DNA from 4 places in the Exiguobacterium sp. s194 genome. Region 1 is predicted to be linked to each of the others. Evidence: riboswitches for the same ligand, from Rfam matches in the RefSeq annotation. Region 1 holds a riboswitch; each other region holds the start of a gene.
The links. A riboswitch is a leader RNA that binds a small molecule or an ion and turns the genes downstream of it on or off. The one in region 1 is predicted to bind S-adenosylmethionine.
Positions count from the first base shown of each region.

Region 2: it holds a riboswitch for S-adenosylmethionine, as region 1 does, so the genes downstream of both, metK (methionine adenosyltransferase) here and KNP85_RS06985 (2,3-diketo-5-methylthiopentyl-1-phosphate enolase) in region 1, are expected to answer to the same signal.
Region 3: it holds a riboswitch for S-adenosylmethionine, as region 1 does, so the genes downstream of both, KNP85_RS07870 (aminotransferase class I/II-fold pyridoxal phosphate-dependent enzyme) here and KNP85_RS06985 (2,3-diketo-5-methylthiopentyl-1-phosphate enolase) in region 1, are expected to answer to the same signal.
Region 4: it holds a riboswitch for S-adenosylmethionine, as region 1 does, so the genes downstream of both, KNP85_RS03455 (methionine ABC transporter ATP-binding protein) here and KNP85_RS06985 (2,3-diketo-5-methylthiopentyl-1-phosphate enolase) in region 1, are expected to answer to the same signal.

Region 1 covers NZ_JACSLT010000004.1:262,988-268,894, forward strand. Annotated here, with positions in the region: gene mtnA (S-methyl-5-thioribose-1-phosphate isomerase) at 1-626, opposite strand, end outside; gene mtnK (S-methyl-5-thioribose kinase) at 623-1,774, opposite strand; SAM riboswitch class I at 1,856-1,958, opposite strand; SAM riboswitch class I at 2,164-2,265, shown strand; gene KNP85_RS06985 (2,3-diketo-5-methylthiopentyl-1-phosphate enolase) at 2,335-3,492, shown strand; gene KNP85_RS06990 (2-hydroxy-3-keto-5-methylthiopentenyl-1-phosphate phosphatase) at 3,489-4,139, shown strand; gene KNP85_RS06995 (methylthioribulose 1-phosphate dehydratase) at 4,136-4,753, shown strand; gene KNP85_RS07000 (1,2-dihydroxy-3-keto-5-methylthiopentene dioxygenase) at 4,767-5,300, shown strand; gene KNP85_RS07005 (TerC family protein) at 5,338-5,907, opposite strand, start outside.
Region 2 covers NZ_JACSLT010000002.1:363,536-369,442, forward strand. Annotated here, with positions in the region: gene KNP85_RS03745 (glucose-6-phosphate isomerase) at 1-1,209, shown strand, start outside; gene ytkD (RNA deprotection pyrophosphohydrolase) at 1,308-1,781, shown strand; gene KNP85_RS03755 (alpha/beta hydrolase family protein) at 1,762-2,517, shown strand; gene pckA (phosphoenolpyruvate carboxykinase (ATP)) at 2,552-4,123, opposite strand; SAM riboswitch class I at 4,439-4,558, shown strand; gene metK (methionine adenosyltransferase) at 4,691-5,899, shown strand.
Region 3 covers NZ_JACSLT010000005.1:158,058-163,964, forward strand. Annotated here, with positions in the region: gene KNP85_RS07855 (peptide MFS transporter) at 1-876, opposite strand, end outside; gene KNP85_RS07860 (MDR family MFS transporter) at 1,021-2,265, opposite strand; gene KNP85_RS07865 (AI-2E family transporter) at 2,531-3,631, opposite strand; SAM riboswitch class I at 3,805-3,905, shown strand; gene KNP85_RS07870 (aminotransferase class I/II-fold pyridoxal phosphate-dependent enzyme) at 3,983-5,158, shown strand; gene KNP85_RS07875 (iron-containing alcohol dehydrogenase family protein) at 5,155-5,907, shown strand, end outside.
Region 4 covers NZ_JACSLT010000002.1:302,706-308,612, reverse strand. Annotated here, with positions in the region: gene KNP85_RS03470 (MDR family MFS transporter) at 1-648, opposite strand, end outside; gene KNP85_RS03465 (MetQ/NlpA family ABC transporter substrate-binding protein) at 750-1,583, opposite strand; gene KNP85_RS03460 (methionine ABC transporter permease) at 1,614-2,276, opposite strand; gene KNP85_RS03455 (methionine ABC transporter ATP-binding protein) at 2,266-3,294, opposite strand; SAM riboswitch class I at 3,372-3,477, opposite strand; gene KNP85_RS03450 (thioredoxin family protein) at 3,930-4,187, opposite strand; gene KNP85_RS03445 (PTS sugar transporter subunit IIC) at 4,375-5,427, shown strand; gene gcvH (glycine cleavage system protein GcvH) at 5,470-5,853, opposite strand; gene KNP85_RS03435 (arsenate reductase family protein) at 5,893-5,907, opposite strand, start outside.

The sequences.
Region 1 (5,907 bases):
ACGTCGATATCGGCCCGATCGAGCTCCCAGACGGTGAGGCGTGCCCCTTGCAGGAGCGGTCGCGTCTCACAGGCGAAGACGTTGAAGGATACGCCACGTTCTTTTCCGACGTAAAACGGTGCGAGCGCCGTGCCGTAACGCGATGTCGCGATGGCACCGGCGTTGCAAATCGTCAATACGTTCCCCCCGGCCGGCAACACCGTCAGTGCATGCTCGCCGATGGCCCGGTACGTATCGACGTCCCGGTCGTACAAAGCGATGGCGCGGCGTTTGATTTCCTCGGCAATCGCCTCAAAATCATCCCCGACATTTAAATCAAGGAGCGATTCAATCACGTTTTGCAGATTGACCGCTGTCGGCCGGGTCGCAATCAAGCGGCGTCCGACGAGGTCGAGCCGACGCGTGAAGTCCGGGTCATCGACTAACCGTCCCGCTTCTTTGGCGAGGACGAACGCCCCGAAGTAAGCGATGGCCGGTGCGCCGCGGACTTGGAGCGTCTCGATGGCATGTTCGGCCTGTTCAAGCGTCTCGATTGTCACGTAACGCTCTTCATGCGGCAACAACGTCTGGTCCAATACGATGAGTTCGTCTGTCTGTGAATGGAAACGGATGTTTTGGACCGTCATACGCGCACCCCCGACAGGAGTGTCACCAAGTCGTCAATCGATTCGACGCTGTGTCGTTCTTTAATGAGCGCCGTCCCGAGGGCGAGCGCGTCACGTTTTCGTTCGAGCCGCGTCGCTTCCGGCAATGTCTCGAGATCGGCGACACCGGCCAGTCCGACGGCACGGCGAATGAGTTCGCAACCGGCGTAGCCGATCGTGTCGCTGAAGACCGTCCGCAACAACTCGTCGACGAAACCATCCGTATTGAATGGCTCGACGGCGCGCTCAAAATTAGCCCGAAACGTCTTCTCGAACGTCTCCCACACCGTCAAGACGTCCGTGAAACGCTCGAAGCGTTTGAGCGGGTCATAGAACGTCGACAGCGTCAAATGGGCGATGATTTGGCCGAGGTCGAAGCCGAACGGTCCGTAAAATGCGAACTCTGGATCGATGATTTTCGTCTCTTGTTGAGTCGCGAAGATGCTGCCCGTATGTAAGTCTCCATGCAGGAGTGCCTCATGTTTCGTGACAAACCCGACTTTCAATTTCGTCACCTCGATCTTGAGCGCCTGGTCTTGCCAAAGGCGTTCGACATCTGCTCGCAGCGCCGTCTCGATGTTGTTCGACTCCGCGTCTTTGAACGGATCGGTGAAGATGAGCTTCTCGGTGATGTCACACAGTTCCGGGTTGTAATAGTCACGTTCAATCCGCTTCTTCGCGATCGGTCCAGCTGCGTAATCCGACGTCGCAAACAGCGTCTCGCCCAAAAATTCACCGACATGACGGGCGAGTTCCGGGTAGCTCTCCCCGTTCAAATAGCCGGTGCGGACAATCTCATAATCAGATAGATCTTCTATAATCGTGTAAGCGAGTGTCCGGTCGCTGCCAAGGACAGCCGGGACGAACCGAGGCGCGACAGTCGCAAACTCACGGAGTGCCAACTGTTCAATCCATGCCCGCTCGAGCGTGAGCGGCCAGCTCTCACCGACGACTTTGGCGTATGGGAGCGCTTGTTTGACGATCAGGCGCTGTTCGCCTTGGCGAATCCGAAACACGAGATTCAAGTTGCCGTCCCCGATCTCCTCGCACTCGGCGATTCCTTCTTGCAAGTATCCTAATTGACGGACGTGCTCGACGACGGTCTGTTCTGTAAATGGTTGATATGACATGATGTTTTCCCCTTCCTGTACGTTGCCCACAAAAAAAGCCCCTTTCTCCGCGAGAAAGAGGCACAGCCAAAATGGTTGTTCCTCTCATCTGTCAGACATTCGTCTGGTGGATGTAGCACCGTGCCTAGTGGTCGGTTGCTGCGGCGTCATCGGGCCAATTCCCTCTGCCAACTCGCGATAAGAGTGTGTTATTCGATTCGGTGAACTTATGTGATGAATATTACGGACTCGACGTCACGATTGTCAACGTCATTTTCTCGACGCAACTCCGTCTTTTTTTGTGCATATATGGAAACAACTTCCCAAAATATTTTTTTTGGAAAAAAAGGAATTGACGACGTGATGATTCTGTGCAAAAATTCAATTAAATTTCACAACTTCAAATCACATTCTTATCAAGAGCAGACGGAGGGACGAGCCCGATGATGTCGCAGCAACCGACCAGAGATGGCACGGTGCTAATTCTTGCAGCGAAAGCTGAGAGATAAGAGTTCATTTTTTATGATGACCTCTTGCCTCGGCATGGGGTCATTTTTTGTTTGCCTGGAAGGAGGAACCATATGAGTATCACTGCCACATATGAAATCAAACGAACGGACGCGGTCGCGACCGTCGCCGACAAAATCGCCCTCGAGCTGACGGTCGGTACTTGGACGGAGCTGCCTCACTTAGAGCAAGAGCAGTTACAGGCGTACCGGGGTGAGGTCGTGTCGACCACACATACGGATACGACGAGCCGCTTCACAATCCGCTACCCGTTACATAATGTCAGCCCTGACTTTTCATCCATCTTGACGACGACGTTCGGGAAACTGTCCCTCGACGATTCGATTCGGTTAATCGATTTGACGTTGCCCGAGACGCTCGCCCCTCATTTCAAAGGCGCCAAGTTCGGGGTCACTGGAATTCGCGAGTTACTCGGTGTTCATGATCGCCCGCTCGTCATGAGCATCTTCAAAGGTGTCATCGGCCGTGACCTCGCGTTTCTCGAGCAGCAACTCCGCGATCAGTTCGCCGGAGGCATCGATATCGTCAAAGACGACGAGATTTTATACGACAACCCGCTCACCCCATCGCTCGAACGGGCCCGGATCGGAGCGGACGTCATTCAAGCCCACTTCGAGGCGACCGGGAAACGTGTCCTCTACGCCATCACGCTGAGCGGCCCCGTGTTCGGTCTACGTGACCAGGCGCTCCGTCTTATCGAGGCAGGTGCGACAGCGCTCCTGTTCAACGTCTATACGTACGGTCTCGACGCACTGCGCGAACTTGCGAACGATTCAGACATACGCGTCCCCATCTTGGCACATCCGGCCTTTGCCGGCGCCTTGACCGGATCAATCAGTCATTCGCTCTTACTCGGTAAACTCCCACGCCTCGCCGGGGCCGATTTAACGCTCTTCCCGTCTCCGTACGGCTCCCTCGCGACACCGCGTGACGAGGCGTTCACGATTCGTGACCAGAGCGCCGAACCGCATTGGTCGAAACCGATTTTACCGGTCCCGTCAGCCGGGATTCATCCAGGACTCGTCGCCGATATCATTCGTGATTTCGGGACGGATGTCGTCATCAACGCCGGCGGTGGCATTCACGGACACCCGGACGGCGCAGCCGCCGGGGCTCGTGCTTTCCGACAAGCGATCGCTCACGTTCTCGGCCAAACCGAAGGACAGACGGACGAGCTCGATACCGCGTTGAAGGCGTGGGCGTCACGATGACGGTCCATATCCTCTGCGACTTCGACGGGACGATCACGGCGGAAGACAATATTATCGCGTTGATGAAGGCGTTCGCCCCGCCGGCTTGGGTCGAGTTGAAAGATGCGGTCCTCGAGCAACGGATTTCGATTCGCTCCGGTGTCGGTCAACTGTTTCAACTATTGCCGAGCGCAGATGCCCCGGCCTACCGTGATTATTTGTTGGAGCGCATCACGCTCCGCCAAGGGTTCCCGGCATTTTTAGAAGAAGTTCGGGCCCATGGCTGGAAGTTTGACGTCGTCAGCGGCGGGATGGACTTCTTCGTGCAGCCGGTCTTGGACGGGCATGTCGCCCCCGAGCATATCTACTGCAACGTCGCCGACTTCTCCGCTGAGACGGTCACCGTCGCTTGGCCACACGCTTGCGATGAACAATGTACGAACGATTGCGGCTGTTGCAAGCCGACGCTCGCTCGTCGCATCGTCAATCCCGCCGACCGCTTGATCGTCATCGGCGACTCAGTGACCGACTTCGAGGTCGCGAAGCGTGCCGACTTCGTCTACGCACGAGGTCAACTCATCACGCTCTGCGAAGCGGCAGGCATCCGTTACGCACCGTTCGAGACGTTTGACGACATCACCCATCACTTGAAGGAGGTGGTCGTATGAGCCTTGCGACACGTTGGCTTGAACTCGCCGACATTAAAGACGAACTCGCCGCCCGCGACTGGTTCCCCGGAACGAGTGGGAATTTGGCGATTCGCGTTTCCGACGATCCGCTCGAATTTCTCGTCACGGCGAGCGGACGCGATAAACGAAAACGAACACCGGAAGACTTTGTTCACGTCGATGCGGCCGGACGCTTGATCGGCGAACAGACAGGAAAACCATCCGCCGAGACGCTGCTCCACGTTGAAGTGTTCAATCGGACGGACGCGACGTGTTCGCTCCATGTCCATACGGTCGACAATAACGTCATCTCCGAGCTCCATGCTGCCACCGGCGAAGTCGTCTTCACCGGCCAAGAGATCATCAAGGCGCTCGGCTACTGGGACGAGGACGCGGTCGTTCGCGTGCCAATCATCGAAAACCATGCGGACATCCCGACGCTCGCGGCCGCCTTCGCCCCTCACATCCACGCAAGCGCCGGTGCCGTTCTCATCCGCAATCATGGTATCACCGTCTGGGGCGAGACCCCGGACGCGGCCAAACGCTATTTAGAGGCTTACGAATTTTTGTTCAGCTATACATTAAAACTACGCGCCCTAGGCGTCCATTCATAAGGAGGAACCAACCATGGCAACTGTCTATTTCCAACAAACCGAAGAGCGTTACGTCGATCAAACTGAAGTGAGTGCCTTTTTAGAGTCTCGCGGGATTCTGTACGAACAGTGGGACATCACAAAGCTCCCGGAAAACCTGCAAGAGAACTATCAGTTGACGGACGAGGACAAACAAGCGATTTTGTCGACGTTCCGTGACGAGATTCGCGACGTGTCGGAGCGACGTGGCTATGAGACGGCAGACGTCATCTCGTTGTCGGATGCGACGCCGAACTTGGACGAACTGCTCGTCAACTTCCAAAAGGAACATCACCACACAGATGACGAGGTCCGCTTCATCGTCAGCGGCCATGGCATCTTCGCCATCGATGACGCCGAACGTGGCTATTTCAACATCGAGCTCAACCCAGGCGACCTCATCTCGGTGCCGGTGAACACACGCCACTACTTCACGCTCCAAGACGACCGCAAAGTCGTCGCCGTCCGGATTTTCGTGACGACCGAAGGCTGGGTGCCGATTTACGAGAAGCAAGACGTGACAGCATGAAAAATGGTCTCTCGCCCAAAGGTGAGAGACCATTTTTTTAATGTTTGGCAGCGGCTGTCGGTTTTGAAGAGAACCAACCCCATACCGCGATACCGACCATGACCGACCAGAAGAACACGGTCCACGCCGTCGAGTGGACGAATCCGTCCGGAAGACCCATGAATTCGAACGGTGTGCCGGCAATCAATTTCTTGAAGCCAGGGTGTTCAAGCACGAGCACCGTCAACTTCACACCGACCCAGCCGACGATGATGAAAGCAGCTGTTTCGAGTGATGGGCGTTGATGCAACAGTTTGACGAAAATTCGAGCAGCGAAACGCATCAAGATGACCCCGATGAGTCCACCTGTCAAGACGACGAAGAACTGACCAGAGTCGATCCCACCGATTTCACCGAGACCGAGTGGCGGCAAGCTGACCGCGAGCGCGACCGCTGCGAGAATCGAATCGACCGCGAAGGCGATGTCGGCAAACTCGACTTTAGCAACCGTCCACCAGAATTCTTTCTTCGTGACCGGCTTCTCTGTGACAGCCGTCTCTTCTTTCGCCTCAGCAGCGAGATCTTGTTTCGGCTCTAGCTTGCGGGCCTTATAGGTCATATACAGATG
Region 2 (5,907 bases), on a different contig from region 1:
GACCTTCCAACAAACTACGATACGGATGAATTTGCTCGCATCAAAGCGGCTGCGGAACGAATCCGTGAAAATTCGGACGTCCTCGTCGTCGTCGGAATCGGTGGATCATACCTCGGCGCACGCGCGGCAATCGAGATGCTCCAACATTCATTCTTCAACGTGTTATCTAAGGAAGAACGCAACGCACCACAAGTCTTCTTCGCCGGCCACAACATCTCGTCGACATACTTGACGGAGTTGCTCCAAGTGCTCGAAGGCAAGGACGTCTCAGTCAACGTCATCTCGAAATCGGGAACGACGACTGAACCGGCCATCGCGTTCCGTGTCCTCAAACAGTTCATGGAAGACAAGTATGGTCAAGATGGCGCACGTGAACGCATTTATGCGACGACAGACCGTGCCCGTGGCGCCTTGAAGACGCTCGCGGATGCAGAAGGCTACGAGACGTTCGTGATTCCAGATGACGTTGGAGGTCGTTTCTCGGTGCTCACACCGGTCGGACTCCTTCCGATCGCGGCAGCAGGCATCGACATCGACGCCCTCATGGAAGGTGCACGCGATGCCCAAACGGCTTACTCGTCTCCGAACTTGGCGGAAAACGAAGCGTACCAGTACGCGGTCGTCCGTAACGCTTTATATGCGAAAGGCAAGTCGATCGAGTTGCTCGTCAACTACGAACCAGCCTTGCATTACGTATCGGAGTGGTGGAAACAGCTTTATGGCGAGTCAGAAGGGAAAGACAACAAAGGGATTTTCCCGGCGGCAGTCGACTTCTCGACGGATCTCCACTCGATGGGACAATACATTCAGGAAGGTCGTCGTGACTTGTTCGAGACGGTTATCCGTGTCACGAACGTCCGTCACGCGATGAACGTGCCGGAAGATTCACAAGACCTCGATGGCTTGAACTTCCTCGCTGGTGAGACGATTCAATTCGTCAACGACAAGGCAGCTGAAGGAACACTCCTCGCCCACACGGACGGAGAAGTCCCGAACCTCGTCGTCGAATTGCCAGAGATGACGCCGTACCACCTCGGTTACTTGTTCTACTTCTTCGAGAAGGCATGCGCGATGAGCGGATACATCCTCGGAGTGAATCCGTTCAACCAACCAGGCGTTGAAGCGTATAAAGCGAACATGTTCGCGTTGCTTGGAAAACCAGGTTACGAAGAGCAAAAAGCTGAGCTTGAAAAGCGCTTGAACCAATAATTTTGAGTAGGTCCGCTCCGGCGGGCCTATTTTTTTGTTTGAAACTAGTGGAAGACAAGGTAAAGTGAGAGTAGACAGGGGAAAGAAAGGGATGGACTATGTTGACATTCACGGACTACTATCACAATAAAGTCGAGTTGAGCTTTGCGCACTATCCATTTTCGGATACACCGCTCCACGTTTGGGTCGTCGCTCGCTTTGAAAATCAATGGGTGCTGACGAAGCACAAGCAGCGCGGGCTCGAGTTTCCGGGTGGGAAAGTCGAACCCGGCGAACACGAGGATGACGCCGCGATTCGGGAAGTGTATGAAGAGACGGGCGGTGTCGTGAAGACGCTCCATTATCTCGGCCAATATCGCGTGCTTGGGCGTGGCGACACGGTCATTAAAAATATTTATTTCGCCGAAATCGAACGTTTCGACGATCATCCGGCGGTCGACGAGACCGATGGGGCCGTCCTTATGAAGGAATTGCCGACGAATCTGCTCCGGAACAATCGGTACAGCTTCATGATGAAAGACCGGGTGCTCCCGGAAACGATGAAGGTGCTCTATGAAAAACAATTGGTTTGACAAGGTCGAGGTCCTGCCGCCGTACGCCGGTTATCCGGTCCATCGTGGCTGGTATGCGACGCGTGACGGTGAGGACGTCGTCGCCTATACGATCACACCGAAACGGCCGAACGGACATGTCCTGTTCTATCTGCGCGGCGGAACAGGACGCATCGGGGATGTGCGTTTGCCCCGGTTGATGCAGTTCGCTGCCAAAGGTTTTCACGTCGTGGCGCCCGTTTACCGGGGTAACCATGGCGGGAGCGGGAAAGAGGACTTCGGCGGCGCCGATCTAGAGGACGTCCTGTCTCTCTACGATCGTGTCCGTCGAACGGATACGTTCATTCATGCCCTTGGTTTCTCGCGCGGGGGCATGATGGCGTTGTCGCTCGCCGCGGAACGACCGCTCACGTCCGTCACGTCATGGGCGGGTGTGACCAATCTCGAGTGGACGTATGAAGAACAGCGTTCGATGCGGAAGATGTTGCGCCGTATGACCGGGGGCGACCCGGAAGCGGCCCGTGCCGCTTATGTTGAGCGCTCGCCGCTCTACAAGGAATGGGATGCACCGACGTTGTTGATTCACGGCACCGATGATGAACAAGTCCGCCTGCGCCATGCGACGGCGGTAGCGGAACGGATGGGGGAGCGGGCCGAACTTTGGGTCGTCCCGTTCGCCCATCAACTCCCGTTTTGGGAAAAATGGAAGACGACCGATGCGGCGATGGAATGGATGCTCGCCAACTCAAAAAAATGAGACGCTGCCGAATCGGCAATCGTCTCATTTTTCGTTATACGATGATTGGTCCGGCCGCAACGACCGCCTCACTCGCTTTCGTGAATCGTTTGAAATTGTCCTGGAACTTCCGGGCGAGCGCCGTTGCTTCGGCATCGTAGCGCGCTCCGTCTTTCCATGTGTCCCGCGGATTGAGCACGTCGCCTGGCACGCCGTCAATGTGGCGTGGAATCTCGACATTGAAAATGTCGTGGCGCGTCGTCTCGACGTCACGCAATTTGCCGTTGACCGCCGCGTTCACCATCGCCCGTGTATAGGCGAGCTTCATCCGTGATCCTTCTCCGTACGCGCCGCCGGTCCAACCCGTGTTGACGAGATAGACGTCGACGTCGTGCTTCTCAATCAGCGTACCGAGCATGTCCGCATAGCGCTCCGGTGCGAGCGGCAAGAACGGTGACCCGAAGCAGGTCGAGAACGTCGCCTGTGGTTCAGTGACGCCGCGCTCCGTGCCGGCGAGTTTTGACGTATACCCTGACAAGAAGTGGTACATCGCCTGCTCTTTCGTCAATTTGCTGATTGGAGGCAATACCCCGTATGCATCGGCCGTCAAGAAGACGATCGTGTTCGGATGACCGGCCCGTGACGGAAGCATCGCGTTATCGATGAATTGAATCGGATAGGCGGCCCGTGTGTTCTCGGTGAGCGAGATATTCTTATAATCCGGTGCCCGGTTCTCGTCTAAGACGACGTTCTCAATCAATGAGCCGAAACGGATGGCATCGTAGATTTCCGGCTCGTTCTCGCGCGACAAATTGATCGTCTTCGCGTAGCAACCGCCCTCGATATTGAAGACGCCGTCGGGTGACCAACCGTGCTCGTCATCCCCAATCAAATGGCGTTCCGGGTCGGCCGACAGTGTCGTCTTCCCAGTTCCCGATAGACCGAAGAAAAGGGCCGTCTCGCCGGCGTCCGATACGTTCGCCGAGCAGTGCATCGATAACACATGTTGTTCCGGCAACAAGAAGTTCATGACCGAGAAAATCGATTTTTTAATCTCACCGCCGTATTCTGTTCCCCCGATCAGAATGGTCCGCTTGGCGAATGAGACGAGAATGAACGTTTCGGAGTTCGTCCCGTCGATGAATGGATCGGCCTTATAACTCGGTGCATAGATGACCGTGAAGGGCTCGAAGGCACCTTTCGTCGGCCATTCACGCAAGAACAACTGTTTGGCGAACAAATTGTGCCACGCGTATTCCGTGATGGCACGGACCGGGAGCGTATAGTGCTCGTCTGCCCCCGCAGAAGCCTCGAGATAATAGAGCTTGTCTTTCGTTTCGAGGTGCGTCAACACTTTGTCGAGTAGCGCGGTGAACTTCTCTTCCGCGATCGGTTGGTTGACTGGACCCCAGTCTACTAAATGATTGCTGACTTCATCTTGCACGACGAATTTGTCTTTCGGTGACCGTCCTGTGAATTTCCCGGTACTGACCGATAAAGCCCCGTCTTTCGTCAGTACGCCTTCACCGTTGCGAATGGCTTCTTCCACCAGTTCTGGAACCGTCAAGTTCCGCATCATGTCGGCACCTTTAATTAATTCTTCGATTTTCAGGAGCGTTGTCGCCATCCTGAATCCCACCTTTCCCCTAAATAGATGTGGATGAAATCCGCATACTTCCGCGTTTAATCAGTATGACGTTTTTATTATATGTGACATACTAATCAAAAACAAGCATTTTTTACCCTTTAAAGTAAGCGCTTTCTTACATTGTCATTCTAACATATTCTGTACCAGGTCATAGTACAAAAACCAAAACGGACAAAAAAATGTTTGATATTTCACAAACATAACTATTTGACCGTTTGTGAAAAGTTTGACGAATTCGGTCGATACGCTTGACAGAACGGGGTGTCATTTATATGATGGTCTTCGTAACGGATACTCTTATTCTGAGCGGTGGAGGGAACAAGGCCCTACGAAGCCCAGCAACCGTCCGATTTTTCATTGTTATTCGGAAAAGGTGCTATCCTGAAGCGAAGCGTAAGCTTCGAACGATAAGAGGGTAAGGAAGAACGATTCAACCTTTCCCATTTGAACATGGCGAGAGGTTTTTTTCATTACCGTCCCAAAGCAACGCGTAAGGGGAACGAGTACCGTCCACACATCACCCTTTATTATAGGAGGTTTTTCGAAATGGCAAACTTGAACCGTCGACTTTTCACTTCGGAGTCCGTCACGGAAGGACATCCGGATAAAATTTGTGACCAAATCTCAGATGCGATTTTGGATGCAATTTTAGCTGAAGATCCAAACGCCCGCGTTGCGGCTGAGACGTCTGTCACAACAGGTCTCGTGCTCGTAGCAGGTGAAATCACAACATCAACTTACGTGGATATCCCGAAAGTTGTTCGTGAAACTGTTCGTGAGATCGGCTACACACGTGCGAAATATGGTTTCGATGCAGAGACTTGTGCTGTCCTCACATCGATCGATGAGCAATCGGTAGACATCGCGCAAGGTGTTGACCAAGCGCTCGAAGCTCGTGAAGGACAAATGACTGAAGAAGAAATCGATGCGATCGGTGCTGGTGACCAAGGTCTCATGTTCGGTTACGCAACAAAAGAGACGCCGGAACTCATGCCGCTCCCGATTTCACTCGCTCACAAATTGTCACGTCGTTTGGCAGAAGTTCGTAAGAACGGCACGCTCGCTTACCTTCGCCCAGACGGTAAGACACAAGTGACAGTCGAATACGACGAAGCGAACAACCCAGTTCGCATCGACACAATCGTCATCTCGACACAACACGCGGAAGACATCACGCTCGAGCAAATCCAAGCTGATTTGAAAGAGCACGTCATCGATGCAGTCATCCCGGCTGAACTCATCGACGCGGACACGAAATACTTCATCAACCCGACTGGCCGCTTCGTAATCGGTGGACCACAAGGGGATGCAGGCCTCACAGGACGCAAAATCATCGTCGATACGTACGGTGGATACGCTCGTCACGGCGGCGGCGCGTTCTCAGGTAAAGATCCTACCAAAGTTGACCGTTCAGCAGCGTATGCAGCTCGTTACGTGGCGAAAAACCTCGTTGCAGCGGGACTTGCTGACAAAGCAGAAGTTCAACTTGCTTACGCAATCGGTGTTGCTCACCCGGTATCGATCGCGGTTGATACGTTCGGCACAGGCAAATTGAGCGAGACTGAGCTCGTCGAACTCATTCGTGAGAACTTCGACCTCCGTCCGGCCGGCATCATCAAGATGCTCGACCTTCGTCGCCCAATCTACAAGCAGACAGCAGCTTACGGCCACTTTGGTCGTACAGACGTTGAACTCCCATGGGAGCAAACGGACAAAGCGGCAGTGCTCGAAGAAGGCGCGAAACGTTTCGCATAAGCATAGAA
Region 3 (5,907 bases), on a different contig from region 1:
AATCCGTGACCGCTCGACTTCCGTCGTTTTCGGGCTACGATACATGACGATGAAATAAATCGTCGGAATCGCGATCCCGAACACACCGACGAGACCGATGAACGTGTTAATCGTGAACAACCCTTGTGGAATCAACACGGCCAACAGACCACCGATGAGGACGACTGCAATCGTCGTATACTTGATTGCGTTTTTCTTTTCAGACGGTGTCAACGGGTTCGGTACGTATGAACCGGCGAGACCAAGGTTCTTTTTCTTCGTGACCATGAAGACGACGAGACCGATGAACATCCCGACCGCGGCGAGCGCGAAGCCCCAATGGAAGCCATAACTCTTTTGAACCCCTCCGACGATCAAAGGCGAGATGAAGGCACCGAGGTTGATCCCCATATAGAAGATACTGAACCCGGCGTCACGACGACGGTCCGTCTCATTGTATAAATCACCGACGATACTCGAGACGTTCGGTTTCAAGAGACCGGTCCCGATGACGATCAACGCCATTGAGATGAACAAGAACGTCAGGCTACCCGGAATCGACAGTACGATATGACCGAGCATGATGAACACACCGCCGAAGAAGACGGCCCGGGACGTCCCGAACACACGGTCAGCGAGCCATCCCCCGATGACCCCCGACATGTAGACGAGTGCGCCATACACCGACATGATGGACAAGGCGACGTTCTGGTCGAGACCGAGACCGCCATCTGATACCTCGTAATACATGTAGAAGACGAGGATCGCACGCATCCCATAATACGAGAACCGTTCCCAAAACTCAGTGAAGAATAGCGTGAACAAACCCTTAGGTTGTCCGAAAAACCCTTTTTGTGGCACGCTGTCCACAATTTTCTGTTTATCGATCCTTTCCATGAAAGATCCCTCCTTAACCGTATTATCATAAAAAGAATCATTATGTTTGTAAAGGATAATAGAAGCAAATATTCAAAATTTAACGAATTTGCAACGAATTAAAAAATCACACTAAACGACTAGGTTCAGTGTGATTTATATAGGTCAAGCCGTCTTTTGTTTCGCTTCGGCCGCACTGACGCGACGTCCGAGCTGCCAGTAGATGAGGCCTGACACACAACTGGCCGCCCCGACGAGGATTAAGGCGATATGTCCGGCCCGCTGATCGAAGAAAAGGCTCGCCATGATTGGAGCCGTCACCCCGCCGATCAACCACTGGATACTGGCGGCCCCGTTATAGGCCCCACGCATATTCTCCGGAGCAATCAAGGCGATGAACGTCTGTTGGACCGGGGACATGATCATCTCACCGAGCGTATAGAACGCGTATACCGCGAGCAAGACGCTCACGAGGACGAGGTACGGTGTCCCGAGGGAGTAGAGGAGACGTGGCATGACCGCGATCAGGATCATGCCGACCCCGAAGATGGTCGCCCCGGCGAGCATGACGTTGCCGAACGGCTTGCGCCCGAGTTTCGAGGCAATCGGGAACTGGAACAACACGACCATGATGCCGTTCAAGGCGAGCATATAGGCGAACGGGTTCTCACGGTCGGTGAACGACGGCATCGACTCGCGCAAGAACAGCGGCAACATGCTCTCGATGAGCGAGAAGCCCATCGAGATGAACACACCGGCGAAGATGAAGACGAGGAACACCTTATCGTTATAGAACACCCGTAGGACGTCCCGGTTAGACGGTGTATCGGCCTCGGTCGTCTCCGGGAGCGACTCCCGGATGAAGCGGCCGAGGACGAGCGCATAAAGGATAAAGACGAATGACGCCGAGAAGAAGATATACTGCCGGTCGATGAACAGGACGGCGCTGCCGAGGAGCGGGCCGAGCGCCGCCCCGATGTTATGGCCCATCCGCAACAGGCCGAACGCCTCGTTCATCTGTTCGGGCTCGGTCACGTCCGCCACCATCGCGCTCGCGGCCGGATGGAACAACGAGTTCGTCAAACCGAGCATGGCGTTCAAAAGGAGGAGCGGCCAAAACGTCTCGGCGAACGCGAAACCTACGAGCGCGAGCGCGTCGCCGAGGATGGCGATCATCATGATTGGTTTGCGGCCATACAAATCTGCGAGCCGTCCGCCGACGACCGAACCGATGAGGGCCATGATCGGACCGGTCGCCATGATGACACCGACCTGGATATAACTGTCGAGCTTGTCGCTGTAATAGAGGACAAGGAACGGCGCGATCATGAACATCATGACGCCGGTGATCGTCTCCCCGAGGAAGCGGATCCAAATATTGCGGTCGAGTCGTTTGAGTGATTGAATCATTAGGTTCACCTGCTTTAATTATTGGAATGTAAAAAGGGACGCAGCATGCACAAAGGCATACGCGTCCCTACGATCTTAGACATGCCTCGGAAGGCAGGCGAACGTCACGGATTCAAATCACGGAGAGGCGCCTGCCGGTCAATATGGACTTGGACGTGCGAGCGTTGAATGACTGACATCGGTACCTCTCCTTTCTGCATTGGACTGTCTTCTCTTCAAGATTATGATATTTCTGTGAAATGTGTCAACCTAAATCGTCAATGTGTCATAACAATTCATTCAAGTTCTTGCGACTGAGCCGGTAGTCGATCAAGCGCGAGAACACAACTTGAATCATCGCCGTGACCGGCACGCTGATGAACATCCCGACGAGGCCGAACAGGCTGCCGCCGATGATGATCGACGTGATGACCCAGAACGGCGTGATGCCGACGCTGTCGCCGAGAATCTTCGGCCCGAGCCAGAGTCCGTCAAATTGTTGCAACAAGAAGATGAACAAGAGGACGATGAGCGCCGTGAACGGGTCATAGAAGTAGGTGATGATGAACGCCGGGATCATCCCGAGCAGCGGCCCGACGTACGGGATGAAGTTCAAGACACCGACGATGACGCCGAGGAGAAGCGCGTATGGCGCCCCGATAATCAACAGACCGGCGACGGCCAGCACCCCGATGATGAGGCAGTCGAGCGACTTCCCGATGATATAGCGTTTAAAGATGTAATCCATCTCTTGGAAGATGTCGATCGTCGTCTTGGCTGACGCGACCGGTAACATCGCATACAACAGCCGCTTGAACATGCGGGCAAAAATCTCTTTGTCTTTTAAAAGATAAATCGAGATGACGATCCCAATCAAGAAGTTGATGAGCGTCATCGTGAAGCTCGACACGTAGCTGACCGACGACAAGACGGCCGTCTCGACCCAGCCCGAGTAGCGCTCCTCGAACCGGCTGAAATCGATGGCCTGGGCGACTGTCGCGTTATACTCTTTCAAATACGTGTTCAACTGTGACAGGTACCCGTCGATTTGCCGGATATAGGACGGGAGTTCCTCAATGAGCGAGGCGAGGCTCGAATAAATGCGTGGGAACAGCGTCACCGCAGAGATGACGAGAATCCCGATAAAGATGATATAGACGATCAGCAAGCCTTGATATCGTTTTAGTTGAAACCGTTCTTCTATATAGGACAGGACGGTATTCAGGAGCAGCGCGATGGCGATTCCCATAATAATCGGCGTCAGCAACTGGAACGTATAATGCATCATCTGCGAAATCGTATCCGGTTCGCTGATGACTTTCCAGAGCACGAGCAGGATCAGGCCGATCACGCTCAACTTCCAAATCAATTGACGGTTTAATTCCAAAGGTCCATCCCCTCATGTTTTAAATTTTGTAGAATAACGTTCACTTTCACTATGAACGTTTTTTTATCGGGATTCAAGAGGACATGCTCATTTTCAAAAAAGGATTGACAAGATTGGTAACGTTTGGTTAACTAAGTGACATATTACAAAAAGACAAATCGCATATAAAACACTTTCTATCAAGAGAAGCGGAGGGACTGGCCCGATGAAGCTTCAGCAACAGATTGATTCAATACTGTGCTAATTCCAGCAAGGTGACCTTGAGAGATGGAAAGGTGGTTGTTTGAATACGTCCGTATCTCGACACCCCTTTCCGCGGAAAGGGGTGTTTTTTGCATAGGAGGACTATTCATGACTGACAGACGCTCACATCTACTTAAAACGTTACCACCTCAACATTTCGTCGGACTCGCGAACGAGGTGGCCGAACTCGAACAAGCCGGCCGCGACATCATCCGACTCGGACAAGGGACGCCTGACCTGCCGACGCCTGAGCCGATCTGTGACGCGCTTCAGACGGCGCTCCTCGACGCCTCGACCCATCAATACGGTCCGTTCCGCGGTCAGGCCCGCCTGAAGCAAGCAGTGGCGACGTTCTATTTGAATGAGTATGGAGTCGAACTTGATCCCGAGACAGAAGTAGCGATTCTCATCGGCTCAAAATCTGGTCTCATCACGTTGCCGCAATGCGTACTCGAACCTGGCGACGGGATTTTGCTACCGAATCCCGGCTATCCTGATTACATCTCGGGGGCACGCCTCGCCGGTGCCGTCGTCCGTGACCTCGTCCTCCGGGAAGAGAACGGCTTCTTGCCGGACTATGAGACGCTCGATACGCAAGAGGCAAGACTCATGTATTTGAACTACCCGAGCAATCCGACCGGAGCCGTCGCCTCACCCGCTTTCTTTGACGATACCGTCCGTTTCGCCCGGGAGCGGGACTTGATGGTCGTCCACGATTTCGCATACGGCAGCATCGGATTCGATGGCCATGTCCCGCCTAGCTTTCTGCAGGCGGAAGGGGCGAAAGAAGTCGGCATCGAGGTATATACGATGTCGAAAGCGTTCAACATGTCCGGTTGGCGCGTCGCCTTTGCTGTCGGGAACGCGGACATCATCGAGGCGATCAACACGTATCAGGACCACGTCCACGTCAGCGTGTTCTCGGCCATCCAGGCGGCGGCTGTCGCTGCGCTCGAGGCGCCCCGTACCATTCGCGATGACTTGGCACGACTGTACGAGGCACGGCGTGATCGCCTGATCGACGGGTTGAACCGAGCCGGCTGGGCCGTCGAACCGCCGGAAGGCTCGTTCTTCGTCTGGGCGAAAGTGCCTGAGGGTGATGCCAAGTCGTTCTCGCGGAAACTGCTGCATGAAGCTGGTGTCGCCGTCACCCCGGGCTATTTCTTCGGTTCGGAAGGGAACGGATACGTCCGCTTCGGTCTCGTCTCACCGGAACCGAAGATTGACGAGGCCGTCGAACGAATCGAGCGGTTGTTTGCCGCCTATGAGGAGGTGCGGGCATGATTCGTCAGGCCGTCCTTGAATATGACCACGCCGATGACGCGCTCGACCGTCTTGATGACTTAGTCGACGGCCGCCGTGCCCACGTCCTGCACGGTCAGAACGGGTATGACGTCGTCCGAGCCATCTTTCCGGCCATCGCGGACTATCCGGCAACAAGGTTCAGCGGGGAGTGCACGGACTCGGAAGTCGAACGGCTCAAACCGTTTGACGCCGACGTGTTAATCGCCGTCGGAGGCGGCAAGCTCGTCGATACGGCCAAACTCGTCGCCTATCAACGGAACGTCCCGCTCATCGTCGTCCCAACGCTCGCCTCGAACTGTGCGGCGTTCACACCGCTCAGCGTCGTCTATCAGGAGGACGGGAGCTACGACCGCTACGACATGTTCCGCGTCGTCATCGAACGGGTCATCGTTGACTCACGGGTCATCTCGCGCTCACCATATGAATACTTTCGGGCAGGTGTCATCGACACGGTCGCGAAGTTTTACGAGGCCCGTTATTTGAGTGGTGACAGCTCAGCTGACGCCGGCGTCAACACCGGACTCGTCTTGGCCGAGCAGTGCGGGCGTCTCGTCGAACTTGAATTGAGCGAGCACGCTTTTGAGTCGTATAGTGACGACGTCCGCTTCGCGGTCGATCACGTGCTCGCCATCGGCGGCGCCGTCGGTGGATTTGGTGACGCCGGGACACGCGTCGCCGTGGGCCATGCGGTCCATAATGCGCTCAGCCGCTTCGAGTCGACCCACTCA
Region 4 (5,907 bases), on a different contig from region 1:
GATGACGAAGCGGAACGTCTTATCTTGTTGTAACACACGGAACGTCTCCGTCAAGCGCGGCCGGACTTTGACGCCGTCCCCTTCCTCGAACGGATACTTTCGGAACAGCGTCGAAATGACGAGTCCGTACATCACGTAAACGCCCGTCACGACGAAGAAGGCGCTCTTTGCGCCGGTGAGCGACAAAACGACCGCGAGCAATGGCCCAATCGCCGCCGCGATATTGATTAAAAAGTAGCGGACGTTATAGACGATGACGCGCTGGTCCGGCTGCGTCGTATCGCTGATGAGCGCGCGAGACGCCGGTTCGAGGAACGACCGCGACACACCCATGAGTACCGAAAATATGTAAAACCAAAATAATTCTGTCACGAGCGCGAAGCCGCTGAACGTCAAGGCGTTCAAGACGATGCCGATCAGCATCAACTGTTTGCGCCCGTACCGGTCAGACAGCGTTCCCCCGAAAAAGCTCATGAACAGACCCGATAGCGCCGAGATGGCGAACACCGTCCCGATGACACTCGCCGAGAAACCGAGCGTCGCGAGATAAATCGCAAAAAACGGCATAACAAAAAATGTCGACAGCCGGGCAAAAAATGTGCCAAACAAGACACCCAGCGTCAGCGGATGAATGTGTCGTATGTTCATCCGGATCCCCCCTTTTCCTACATATATGTAGTGTACTTCTATTGGTGAACCAAAACTACTCCAAATAAAAAAGGCCCGGGATAGCCCGGGCCTTGACGAAATTATTGTTTGACCGGTACGACCGCACCTTTGTACTCATCCAAGATCCACTGTTGTGTCTCTTCTGACGTGAGGACTTCAAGGAGTGCTTTGACGCGCTCATCATCTTCGTCGCCTTCACGTGTGACGATCAAGTTGACGTAAGGTGAATCTTCACCTTCGAGAGCGATTGCGTCTTCGAGTGGGTTGAGGCCGGCATCAATCGCGTAGTTCGTGTTGATGAGGACCGCGTCCCCTTCACCGTTGTTGAACGCTTGCGGGAGAAGTGCCGCTTCGACGTCCGTCTTGAACTCCAAGTTTTTCGGGTTGTCGACGATGTCTGAAACCGTCGCGTCCGTTGTCTTGCCGTCTGCGAGTGTGAGCAACCCTTCAGATTGAAGCATCGTGAGGATACGTCCGTGGTCAGCGACCGACGAACTCATGATGATTTCAGCGCCTTCTGGAAGCTCATCGAGTGACGCGTAGTCTTTCGAGTACACACCGATCGGCTCGATGTGAACGCCGCCGGCTGAAGCGAATTTGTAGTCTTTGTTTTCAGCCATTTGCGACTCGAGGTACGGCTCGTGTTGGAAGTAGTTCGCGTCCAACTCCCCGTCTGCGAGCGTCTTGTTCGGGAGGACGTAGTCTTGGAACTTCTTGATTTCGAGCGTATAGCCCTTCTCTTCGTATTCGTCTTGGACGTGCTCTAAAATCTCAGCGTGCGGGACGTTTGATGCGCCGACGACGAGTGTCTTGTCATCGCCTGAACCTGATTCTGAATCCCCACCGCCGCAAGCCGCGAGAATCGTAAGTGCTGAAGCTGCCGTTAAACCGAGTACTGTTTTCCATGATTTCATTATAAAACCCCTCCAAATTTTCTATTTAGATTAAGCAGAACGCTTATCAATTACAGATACGAGTCGATCGCCGATGAACTGAATGACGAAGACGATGACCAAGATTAAGACGGTCGCGACGAACGTGACGTCACTTTGTGAACGCTGGAATCCTTCGAGGAACGCCAAGTTCCCGAGTCCTCCACCGCCGACGACCCCTGCCATCGCCGTGTAACCGACGATCGCGACGATCGTGACCGTGATGCCTGACACGATGGCCGGCAATGCTTCTGGGAACAATACTTTATAGACGATCTGCCATTTTGTCGCACCCATCGACTCAGCCGCCTCGATGACGCCGCGGTCGACTTCGCGAAGCGCGAGCTCGACCATCCGAGCATAGAACGGGGCCGCACCGATGATCAGTGCCGGCAGTGCTGCCGTTGACCCGAGCATCGTCCCGACGACGAGTAACGTGAACGGGATGAGCAAGATAATCAAAATGATGAACGGGATCGACCGGAAGATGTTGACGACCGCGCTGATGACCGTGTAAATCGGACGGTTCTTCATCATGAGCGGCTCGTTTGTGACATATAGGAGCATCCCGAGGGCGAGACCGATGACGAACGTCGCGGCTCCGGCGACGAGCGTCATATAGAGCGTCTCCCACGTCTGTTCTAACATGACTTGCCAATCTACATTAGGAAACATCGCTTTCTACCTCCACTTCCACTGCCTGTGATCGGATTGAGGCGATGGCCCGCTCGACTTCAGCCGGCTCTCCGATCAATTGGATGAATAATGTCCCGAGGGCACCGACTTGTGACTGCGTCACGTTTCCGCCGATGATGTTGAAGCCGATGTCATGCTGCTTCAACACTTCCGACAGAATCGGTTGTTCGGCCGTTTCGTTCAAGAATTTGAGCTTGACGATTTGACCGCTCGGATAACGAGCTTTCAAATGTTCGAACGTGAGCGACATGTCTTCGACCGCGCCGATCTGTTTGACGAACTCTTTCGTGATTGGCTGTTCCGGGTGATGGAACACGTCGGCGACTTGCCCGGTCTCGACGACCTTTCCGGCCTCCATGACGGCGACACGGTGACAAATCTTTTGGATGACGTGCATCTCATGGGTGATGAGGACGATCGTCAAACCGAGTTTCTTGTTGATGCTGACGAGCAGTTCGAGAATCGAATCCGTCGTCTTCGGGTCGAGTGCGCTCGTCGCTTCATCGCAGAGGAGCACTTCTGGATTCGTAGCGAGCGCACGGGCTATCCCGACTCGCTGCTTTTGGCCGCCCGATAGTTGTGACGGATAGCTGTCTTCTCGTCCGGCGAGTCCGACGAGCTCGACGAGTTCTTGGACGCGGCGTTTGCGCTCGCTCGCCGGTACCCCGATGAGTTCGAGCGGGAAGCTGATGTTCTCAGCGACTGTGCGCGACCATAACAAGTTGAAGTGTTGGAACACCATCGAGACGTTTTTACGTACCCCGCGTAGTTCCTTTGGTGTGAGTTTCGTCAGCTCGCTGCCGGCGACCACGATTTCACCGCTTGACGGTGCCTCGAGTCGGTTGAGCAAGCGGATGAGCGTCGACTTCCCCGCACCTGAATATCCGATTATTCCAAAAATTTCGCCGCTTTCGATCGTAAGCGACACATCATCGACCGCCTGGACCCGACCGTTTTTCGTGTCGAACCATTTGGCCACATTGCGTAGTTGAATCAATCCATTTCCCTCCTGACAACAAAAAAAGTACGCACGTTTGAGCAAACGTGCGTACTTTATCGTACGGACAACGATTGCTCTCATCTTCCAAGGTATACACCTTGCTGGAATTAGCACCATTTCGGATTGCTCCGCGGTTGCTGGGCGTCATAGGGCCAGTCCCTCAGCCTCTCTTGATAAGAGTGGTTGCGTATTCGATTAGCCTTATCATAGCGACATATTATTTTCATGTCAAACTATTTTATGCGAAAAAATAAAAAAGGTGCCATCCGAGGATGACACAGAACGTAGCACCTTGAGTCACTGAAGGACAACCCATAGATGAACCTCTTTTGCCCGATCAGAGCATTCATCCTTATATGGGGGATTTTTACCCAACCATCACTCGGTCTTCGAACGGACCATGCAATTACGCGACCGGTGCCCCGACGCTTGATTTTTTTGGGGGACAATCGAAGGGAAGGTCCACCTGAAATCGCGTAAGCTCATGCAGCGGTTGTTCGAAAACGTCTTGATGACGGGAAAATCTCGTCCTATGTTGTGTTCAAGTAAGATGTTGTAATGAATATATCATTCGTGAACTTTCTGTGTCAACTGATTATTTAAAATTTTCAGATTATTCTAATCATCCTATCTCATTTAACGAAAGATAGGACGTGCTGGACGTTTTGAAACGCGTACAAACGATCGCGAACTTGGCCATTCTCCAGCTTCAATAGCGCCGGGACACTCATAACCTGATACGCCTCGAGTTCGTTCGGGATAAAGTTGGCATCGCGTTTTTCAATCTTCAATTCTGGGTCGACCGCCTCGACGACCGAGAGCATCCGCTCGGCCACGGCGCATGTACCGCACATTGGGGCGTATATATATAAGAATCCGTCTGTCATCATTTTGCTCACCTCTCTTCTAAGTATATGAATCCGACCCAGTCGGTTCAAAAGTTGTGCTCAAATGGAAAATTCTGAACATTTCAACATTTCTTGTTGACGCTCTGCAGAAAGAGGCATAGTATGGTCATTAACTTTATCGCTTTTGTACATAACAGCAAACCAGTAGAAAAGGACAGGTGAATCCCCAATGACGGAAGAGAAGCTTACCGGAAAACAATTTTTAATGAACGTCTTGAACGGCCTCAGTCTTGCCATTCTCATCGCCCTCATCCCGAGCGCTTTGCTCGGTGAATTAACGAAAGCCATCTTGCCGTATTTTCCGTCCTTGCAGTTCATCTTAGATGCGACGACGATTGCGATGCGCCTCTTACCGGTCATCATCGGTGTCGCCGTCGCCATGCAGTTCGGACGATCGGCGCTCGAGGCCGGGACGATCGGCATCGCGACCCAGGTCGGAAGTGGCGCCATCCGCGTCGAGGAAGGCGCGTTCCTCATGGCCGGAATCGGTGACGTCATCACGGCCGGTGTGACGGCCGCTCTCGCGACGTTCCTCGTCATGCAGTTGTCGCCACGCTTGAAGACATACACGGTGCTCGTCTTGCCGATGACGGTCATCGTCGTCGCGGGAGGCATCGGCGCGTTCCTACTCACTTACATCTCACAGATTACGACGTACGTCGGAACGATCATCATGACGATGACTGAACTGCAACCGATCGTGATGGGCATGTTAATCGCGATGGCGTTCTCGCTCATCATCGTATCGCCAATCTCGACGGTCGGAATTGCCACAGCCATCAGCCTTTCTGGTGTCGCTGCCGGGGCCGCCAACCTTGGCGTCGTCGCTGCCGGCTTCGGTCTCGCCATCGCTGGCTGGCAGATGAACGCGACCGGAACGTCGATCGCCCACTTCCTCGGCTCACCGAAGATTCAAATGGCGAACTTCGTCCGTCGTCCGATCATGATGTTGCCGGTGCTCGCCAATGCGGCCATTCTCGGAGCGCTCGCAGGTATCCTTCGGATTGAAGGCACGCCAATCAGTGCCGGATTCGGCGTCTCGGGTCTAATCGGTCCGGTCAACGCCTTGCATTTGATGCCGGGAGGATTCGCGCTCTGGAACGTCATGCTTGTCGTCGTCTTGTTCGGGCTCATCCCAATCGCACTCGGGATTCTGTTCTATCGTTTGTTCAACCGGACGTCGCTCATCGAGCCTGATCATTACCGTCTCGACTTCGATTAATCAAAAAGACCCGGCTTCTCGTAAAGAGAAACCGGGTTTTGTTTAGCCTTGAATCATCGCTTCGTATTCTTCGGCTGACATGAGCTTGTCGACGTCTGACGCGTCGTTCAACTCGACTTCGATCATCCAAGCGCCTTCGAACGGTGCTTCGTTGACGAGTTCTGGTGAATCGGCAAGTGATTCGTTCACTGCTGTGATTTTCCCAGAGATCGGTGCGTAAAGCTCTGATACGGTCTTGACCGATTCAACCGAACCGAATGGCTCATCGAGTAAGATCGTGCCACCGACTTCAGGAAGTTCGACAAAGACGATATCCCCTAGTTCGCTTTGTGCGAAATCCGTGATCCCGATGCGGGCGACGCTTCCGTTCACTTCCACCCATTCGTGCTCTTTTGAATAACGTAGATTGGCAGGTACTTTGCTCATCTTAACTTCCCCCTCAAATGAATTAGACTCACACGAGTATTATAGCACTTCGCC